2 regions of the Paenibacillus sp. JNUCC 35 genome follow, and region 1 is predicted to be linked to the other one. Evidence: riboswitches for the same ligand, from Rfam matches in the RefSeq annotation. Region 1 holds a riboswitch; the other holds the start of a gene.
The links. Region 1 has a riboswitch for ZMP and ZTP ahead of rpiB (ribose 5-phosphate isomerase B). Riboswitches for the same ligand answer to the same signal wherever they lie in the genome.
Positions count from the first base shown of each region.

Region 2: it holds a riboswitch for ZMP and ZTP, as region 1 does, so the genes downstream of both, AC2TF6_RS11825 (bifunctional 5,10-methylenetetrahydrofolate dehydrogenase/5,10-methenyltetrahydrofolate cyclohydrolase) here and rpiB (ribose 5-phosphate isomerase B) in region 1, are expected to answer to the same signal.

Region 1 covers NZ_CM177771.1:6,192,891-6,197,099, reverse strand. The annotation lists gene AC2TF6_RS28060 (L-threonylcarbamoyladenylate synthase) at 1-441, shown strand, start outside; gene AC2TF6_RS28055 (manganese efflux pump MntP) at 680-1,252, shown strand; gene AC2TF6_RS28050 (low molecular weight protein arginine phosphatase) at 1,337-1,918, shown strand; ZMP/ZTP riboswitch at 2,021-2,101, shown strand; gene rpiB (ribose 5-phosphate isomerase B) at 2,266-2,724, shown strand; gene AC2TF6_RS28040 (TIGR01440 family protein) at 2,754-3,413, shown strand; gene glyA (serine hydroxymethyltransferase) at 3,517-4,209, shown strand, end outside.
Region 2 covers NZ_CM177771.1:2,546,182-2,550,390, forward strand. The annotation lists gene AC2TF6_RS11820 (MFS transporter) at 250-1,446, shown strand; ZMP/ZTP riboswitch at 1,533-1,612, shown strand; gene AC2TF6_RS11825 (bifunctional 5,10-methylenetetrahydrofolate dehydrogenase/5,10-methenyltetrahydrofolate cyclohydrolase) at 1,698-2,510, shown strand; gene AC2TF6_RS11830 (cyclodeaminase/cyclohydrolase family protein) at 2,548-3,168, shown strand; gene AC2TF6_RS11835 (DinB family protein) at 3,310-3,804, opposite strand; gene AC2TF6_RS11840 (CGNR zinc finger domain-containing protein) at 4,003-4,209, shown strand, end outside.

The sequences.
Region 1 (4,209 bases):
CAGCTGCGCGAGGCGCTGCCGGACGTGCCGGTGCGCGAGCCTGTGCGCACCGGGGAACCGGCCGGGACGCCGCGGGCTCCCGGCATGAAGTACGCGCATTATGCCCCGAAGGGGAGCATGCGCGTGGTGCTGGGCGACGATCCGGAGGCCGTCGCCGAGTGGATGCGGCGCGACCTGGACGCCGCCAAGGCCCGCGGTGAGCGCACGGGCGTGCTCACCTATGACGAGCGCCGCGGTCTGCATCACGCGGACGCCGTAATCTCCTCCGGCCGTCTAGCCGAGCCGGAGACGATCGCGCGCGGGCTGTATGCCGCGCTCCGGCAGTTCGACCGCGAGGGAGTGACGTATATTCTCGCGGAAGGCTGCCCGGACACGGGAATAGGCCGTGCCGTCATGAACCGTCTGCTGAAAGCGGCGGGTCAGGAAGTCATCCGGGTTTAAACATACAAGGGGAAACCCGGTGCCCTTAGAACGGCCTTAAGCTCTCCGGTTCGTATAAAGTAACTGCCGTCAGCGGCTAAGCTTCGGGCAGTTGCAGATCCCCCGGAACGTCTTTATTCTTTTCCGTTCCGAAAAGCAGCCGCCTGTACCGGTTATGCAGACAGGTACAAGTCCATAGCATGTTTCCCGGTTTGTCCGCATATCTTGAGAGAGAAAAAGTGGACAGGGGGAAATACCAATGGCGGCACTGGCGGGCGTGTCACCTTTCGTATGGGGCCAACTGGTGACGATCTTCATCATGGCTATTGCGCTTGGTTTTGACGCGTTTTCTTTAGGGATTGGAATCGGAATGAGGGGTATACGCCTGCTGCATATTCTTAAAATCAGCATCGTGATCGGTCTCTTTCATATCCTCATGCCGCTGCTCGGCATGTATGCGGGACATTATCTCGGCTCTTTACTCGGACAAGTTGCCGTGGCGGCCGGGGGCGGTCTGCTCATTTTGTTAGGATCCCATATGATTTACAGCTCGTTCCGTGGAGAAGATTCCAATGCATTCGATCATCGCACCTTCTGGGGAATGGTCCTGTTTGCGTTAAGCGTGAGCGTGGATTCCTTTTCTGTCGGCGTTTCGCTGGGGATTTTCGCAACGGATGTGGTTTTGACGGTGCTGCTTTTCGGATTGCTGGGCGGAGGCATGTCGATTCTGGGGCTTATGCTCGGGCGTCATGTGGGAAGCTGGATCGGTGAATACGGAGAAGCGCTGGGCGGTGTGATTTTGCTGCTGTTCGGTCTGAAATTTCTGCTGTAAAGTGTCCCTGATTTCAAAAAAACGGTACAATATATAGAGAGCGGAATAACCCGTTGGAATACTCTGTAAGGAGGTAGACGAAACATGAAACAGATTCTTTTTGTCTGTACCGGAAATACATGCCGCAGCCCGCTGGCTGAAGGGATTCTGCGCCATATGGCCCGGCAGGATAACCTGGAAGTCCATATCCGTTCTGCAGGGGTTTTTGCTTCCGACGGCAGTCCGATTTCCCGGCAATCTTCCTCCGTTTTGCGTGAAAAAGGCTGTGAAGCTTCTATCAGCTCCAGTCTTCTCAGATCCGCAGACGTGGATTGGGCCGATCTCATCTTAACGATGACACAAGATCATAAACGCGCCGTTATTCAGCGGTTCCCGCAGGCGGCGGATAAAACACATACACTGAAAGAATTTGTAGAAGACGATCCCAAGGTTGTCACGGCTGCCGCGGAATGGGAGAAGCTGATTGCCGAAGTGCAGGTTAAGCATGCCCTTTCCGAAGAAATCACGATAGAAGAGCGGACGCGGCTCATCCACTTGGAAAAACAACTCCCGGATTACGATATTTCCGATCCTTACGGCGGTTCGTTGGAGCTTTACCGCCATACGGCGGAAGAAATCGAAGAAGCGCTCGTTAAACTGGTTCAAAAGCTAAAGGAAAGCCGATGAGCGTCAAACGGTCGCATTATCTTTCTGCCCGGCCTAACAAAATCTTCATTTTTTAGCGGCTTTACAGTTTTGCGGGAATACGGTAAGATAGGGGCATAAAAGAAGACCCGATGTAACTGGCGACGAGTGGGTGTAACCACAGTGGAGCATCGGGGTATACGGCCGGTCGCCTGGGCAAAAGAGCAGTACATGCGTATTTACGCGTGTCATGCTCTTTTTTTCATTGTCTCTTAACGATTACACAGGTGCAGGTTAAGTCGGAATTTGCCGGTTTTTTTCTCCGGCTGATCGGTTTGGGTTATAATAGAGCCAAACGCAGTTTATTCCCACTCGAGGAGGGCTTTTCAATGAAAATTGCAATTGGCGCCGATCACGCCGGATACCGGCTTAAAGATGTTATCGTTCCTTACCTGGAATCGTTAGGTCATGAAGTGAAGGATGTCGGCTGCAACTGTGAACAATCGGTCGACTATCCGGACTACGCCGTTCCGGTTTGCGATATGGTGCTTAACGGGCAGGCGGACAAAGGTATTCTGATTTGCGGTACAGGCATCGGCATGACCATTGCCGCCAACAAAATGCCGGGCATCCGCTGCGCGCTAGTGCACGATATGTTCTCCGCGAAAGCAACCCGGGAGCACAACGACACGAATGTGCTTGCTATGGGAGAACGCGTAATCGGACCCGGCGTGGCGCAGGAAATCGTCAAGATCTGGATTGAGACCGAGTTTTCGCACGGCGAACGTCATGAGAACCGCCTGAACAAAGTGAAGCTTTTGGAAGAGAAGAATACGATTCATCCGTAAGGAGCTCTATTTTAAATGGAGGTGATCGTATGAATGACGGCGAGAAAGTCTGGCTGGACGGAATAGGGCCTGCGGTCGAGGCCAATTTCCGGGCACTGATTGAAGCCGGCGGCTTAAGGCGCGGCCAGATCGTCGTGTTCGGTACCTCGACCAGCGAGGTCCGGGGCCAGAGAATCGGCACGTCCGGTACGCCGGAAGCGGCCGAGCGCATTTTCGCCGCCGCTGTCCGGGTGGCGGAAGAACACGGGCTGCGGCTCGCCTTCCAGTGCTGCGAGCATTTAAACCGCGCGCTTGTCGTCGAAGAAGCGCTGCTGGAGCAAGACTCCCGGCTGGAGCCGGTGAATGTAGTGCCGGTGCCCAAGGCGGGCGGCTCGATGGCCGCCCATGCTTACCGGCACCTGGAGCGCGCATGCGTCGTGGAAGAGATCGCCGCCCATGCGGGCATCGACATCGGCGACACGCTGATTGGCATGCACCTCCGCCGGGTGGCCGTCCCTGTGCGCCCGCCCGTGAAACGGGTGGGTGAGGCGCACGTGACGATGGCGTATACGCGTCCGAAGCTGATTGGCGGACAACGGGCGGTGTACGAGGCTGTCCCGGAGAGCGAGGGTATTCCCGTATTCGCCGGCGCTGTTGCTCCTGCCCGGACAAGTCCGGGAAGTGGGGCAGACAGCGGCGCCTGCGAATAATGCATCTGGAGCCGTGATAAACGGGGGATCTTTTTTCCTGTTTATCCGGCTTGTACAAAGTGAAACTGATTGTGATTTTAAAATCCATGGGAGGTTGTTATAGATGGTAGAATTTTTGCGTAAACAGGACCCGAAAATCGTTGAGGCTATGAACCTGGAGCTTGGCCGTCAACGCGACAAAATCGAACTGATCGCTTCCGAAAACTTTGTAAGCCAGGCGGTCCTTGAAGCTATGGGCACCGTGCTGACGAACAAATACGCGGAAGGCTACCCGTCCAAGCGTTATTACGGCGGCTGCGAGTACGTGGATATCGTCGAAGATATCGCGCGCGACCGTGCGAAGGAACTTTTCGGGGCCGAGCATGCCAATGTACAGCCTCACTCCGGTGCTCAAGCGAATATGGCCGTTTATCTGGCCGCGCTGAAGCCGGGCGACACAGTCCTGGGTATGAACCTGGCGCATGGCGGACACTTGACACACGGGAGCCCCGTCAACGCGTCCGGTATCCTCTATAATTTCGTAGCTTACGGCGTTAGCGAACAGGATTCCCGCATCGATTACGACGATGTCCGCAAAGCCGCGTTCAAACACAGACCTCGCATGATCGTTGCAGGGGCAAGTGCTTACCCGCGCATCATCGATTTCGAAAAACTGGGCCAAATCGCGGACGAAGTCGGCGCCCTGTTTATGGTTGACATGGCTCACATCGCGGGTCTTGTTGCGGCAGGTCTGCATCCGAACCCGGTTCCGCATGCCCATTTTGTCACGACAACGACTCACAAAACGCTTCGCGGA
Region 2 (4,209 bases), 2.6 Mb from region 1:
ATGAATCATTTCACCTCCTCATATCCATATTATAGTATAAGGCAGAAGCAATGGAAGTAGGTCTTTAGAACTATTTATATACATAAAATGGTTTAAATAGTAAAACATCTCCTCCATAATATCCAGAAAATTTGGATATTTTTTTGTAAAGATCGTAAATTGGAAAATAAATTAGAATTAAAAGGGAAATTGTCGAATGGAACGAATTAGATGTATACAAATGCGGAAGAGGAAGGGAGTGAGCCGGTTATGAGTGTTGCGGCAGACATCAAATTGTTTATTTCCGTCAAAAAAGCATGGATTCTGGTCCTGGCGATGATTTTGTACGGAATCGGCGTCGGAATTTTGGCGCCCATGAACGCCATTTACTTAAAAGAAGGGATCGGACTCGGGAAAGGCGAGATCGCGTCGATTTTTGCCATTTCGCTTGTGCTCAATATGATTTTCACGATCAGCGTCGGCATTCTGAGCGATAAGATTCCGCGGAAGAAAATCATCCCCATGGCGGCTTCTGTGGTGTGTGCGGCCGGGCTGCTGATCTATATGCGAGCCGACGGGTACGTATCCGCGCTGGTGGGCATGTCGATCGCATCGGCCCCGTCCGGGATGGTTATGGGGCAGATGTTTGCCATGGCCCGGAACCATTTCTCGAAGCTGGCGCCGGACATCGTGGAGATTTCGCAGCTCTGGCTGCGCGCGTCTTTCAGCGTGGGTTTTTTTGCGGGACTGCTGCTGGGGGCGAACATTTATTTATGGTTCACCTTCTACGGGGTGCTCTGGGGCAATCTTGCGGGGTACACGGCACTCTTCGTCCTTCTGTTGTTTTACCGGGAAACGGTGGAAGCGCCTTCCAAAGCGGTCCTTAAGAAGAGCGGCGAGCCCTTCTCGCTGGCTATGCTGGCCGCGCTGCTTATGCTGTCGTGCGCCGATGCGATTCGGGGCCTGTATCTTCCCCTTGTCGTGAACGAGAAGTTCGGCAACCCGGAGCTGATGTCTTACATCTGGAGCGCACAGGCGGTGTTCGAACTGTTGTTTATGACGGTTGCGGGCTATTGGGCGCTGAAATACGGCTTCAAGCCGGTCATTCTATTCGCCGGCCTGTTCGCGCTGATCGTCTATCTGGTGTACGCCAATGTCGATTACCTGCCGTTCTTTTTCGCTATGCAGCCGCTGTATTCGTTTTACGTGGCCGTGCTGCTCGGGGTGGCAATGGGCTACGTCCAGCGGATGTTTTTGCACAAAACCGGGTTCGGAGCCAGCCTGTATGTCGTGATTACCCAAATGGCTTCTCTGGTCGGCTATTTCCTGCCGCTGCTGATTGATGGCATCACGCCGTCCATCTTTTACATCCCCGCTACGCTCATTGTCGTCTCCATGCTGCTTATCACGAGAACGATGCTGAAAGAACGCGGCAGCAGAAAGCCGGGAAACGTACAAACTTTGTAAGTGAGGCGGTGTGCCAAACGGTCTTGAAAAAAATGCTTCTCCGGCACTTTACCGTAAAACGCCCGCTGTGCTAAAATGAGGCCACTGGAAGAGTGTGTAACTGGCGGAACGTGGGGAACCACGGGGGAGCACACGGGAAATATAGCCGTACGCCTGGGCGAAAGTATTTGCAGATAGCGGAAAACCGCGGTCTGCGGATACTTTTTTTGTTTTCTTTTTGTAGGAAACCAATAAATCGGGGGGCGGAAAACATGGGAATGTTAATGAAAACGGCAGATCTTGCCGGTCGGTTAAGGGACTCGATCCGAATAGAAACGGACGCGTGGAAAAAGCGGGGAATAGAACCTTCCCTGGCGGTTGTACTCCTAAAAGGGGATCCGGCTTCCGAATACTACGCCAGAGCCAAGGAAAAGACGGCGCAAAAACTCGGTATCGGCTACCGTCTGATGGAATTCGATCCGGCTATTACGCAGTCGGAATTGCTCGGACATCTTGGAGAGCTGAACGATGACAAAAGCGTGCACGGAATCATGCTGGAGCTTCCGCTGCCCCGGCATTTGAACCCGTCCGAAGCTTTCGAGCTTATCCGCCCCGACAAGGATGTGGACGGGATTACGCCCGGCAGTAAACTTGCCTGTTTCCTCGGCACAAAAGGGCTGTACCCGGCAACGCCCCAGTCCTGTATCCGCATTCTGCAGGAATTCGGATTCGGACTGAAAGGGCGGCATGTGGTGCTCGTCGGGAGAGGCGAGACCGTCGGCAGGCCTTTGATGCCTATGCTGCTGCGGGAGCACGCGACCCTTACGGTATGCCATTCGCACACGGAGAATCTCGCGCGTCATATTGCCGGTGCGGACATCCTCATTACAGCGGCCGGAAGGGCGGGGATGGTTACCGCGGATATGGTGCATCCGGATCTGGTTATTGTCGATGCAGGCATCAACGAAACGGACACGGGATTAACGGGGGATGTAAGTCCGGATGCTCTGCAGCGGGTAAAGGCGATGACGCCGGTGCCGAGAGGCGTAGGGACGTTAACGACGCTCATCTTGTTTGAAAATTAAAAGCGGTCGGAATGCAGATCGGGGAGGGAGCGTACAAATGAGGGTGTACGATCAGTCGATTCGCGAATTTCTGGCCGAGGCTTCTTCGGGCTCTCCGGTGCCCGGCGGAGGCAGCATTGCCGCTTTGGCCGCAGCCCTCGGAGCGTCCATGGGGTCGATGACCGCCTGCTTGACCACGGGCGCCAAGTTTAAAGAGCAAGAAGCCGCGATGCTCGAGAATACGGATCTTTTTCGGCAGGCCATCGTGCGGTTCGAATCCTTGCAGGAAAAAGATATGGCTTCATTCAGCCGGTTCATGAAGGCGCTGAAGCTGCCGGCTTCCACTCCCGCGGAGAAAGAAGCCCGGAGTCTCGCTATCCGGGAAGCCTCCGCTCATGCGGCGGATGTGCCGCTGGAACTGATGGAGGCGTGCCTCGGGGTCATGCGGCGGCTGGCGGTCCTGGTCCCGGAAGTCAACAAGAATGTGGTGTCCGATCTGGGAATTGCCGTTCTGATGCTGGAAGCCGCGGTACAATCTGCCTGGATCACGGTGGAAATCAACTTGAATGCCATGTCCGCCGACAACCGGAAAGAGTACAGAGACAAAGGAACACTTCTGATGAGAGAATCGGAAGAAATAAAACGGGATGCTTTGGTACAAGTAAGAGAGCGGATTTGAGAAGCCGCTCGGAGCGGCAGAGCTTTCCGATCATGGACAGCAAGATGTACCGTTCCGGCGATGATACAAAAAGCCGTCTGAGCTTCTTCTGAAAAGAAGAGTTTCAGACGGCTTTTTTGCTGGTTTAACGGGCCCGCGCCTTTATTCGTAGCGGCGAGTCGACGGCCAGGAGCCTTGAAGCTTGCGGATCAGCACGATCTCGCCGGTATGAAAAGCGTCGTGCTGGATGATGCTGGCGATGCGGAAACCGATCGGACAATCACGGTATAGAGCGTCCATGTCCGGATCGGATTTGGTGTCCAGAAGGCTGCCGATGCGGGTATGAACGGCGTCGAGCTCACGAAGCGTCCGCTGCCACGCTTCTTCGGAACCGTGCGTATCGGGCGTTTTGAATGTGTCGTCGTTGTTTTGGGCCCAGTGGTCCGGTTCTTCGCCCTGGAGATGCTCCAGCAGCCGCTGCTTGTAGTAGACCAGATGGTTGACTGTCTCCCAGATGGTATTGCCCGCTTTACCCGGCGGCCGCCAGGAAGCCTGCTCCGCGCTTATCCCGCTGACGGCGTCTTTCAGAGGGGCATACCAGTCTTCCGTTCCGTAAGCGTGTTCCCAGCCTCGTTTGAGAAGATCCAATCCGTTCATTTGATTTCCTCCTAAATTAAGAATGGTGTAAAATTAGAAAGGCGATGTCATCATGTGTGGATAGGTTGTGCGATAAGACTGCCCGATGTGCAGACCATTCGCACAGATTCATTGTAACTATCTATTTTGTTTATGGTGGTTACATTTTGAATTTTAACATCAATTGGAAGAAGACTCAATCTTTATTCGGAGGTTGTTTTGGAAAATTCGGCTTTAGAGTTTATGAACAGCCAGTGGTACGACTGGCGGGGAACGGGGCGGAGCGAGGACAGGCTTGACCGACCGGGCTGGCTGGAAGCTTTTCTCGAGAAGTGGGAGCTGCAGGCCCAGGTGCCTCCGCAGCCCCACGAACGCGCCGCCCTCGGCGAGCTCCGCCAAGCCATGCGCGCGATCACGGAATGCGCA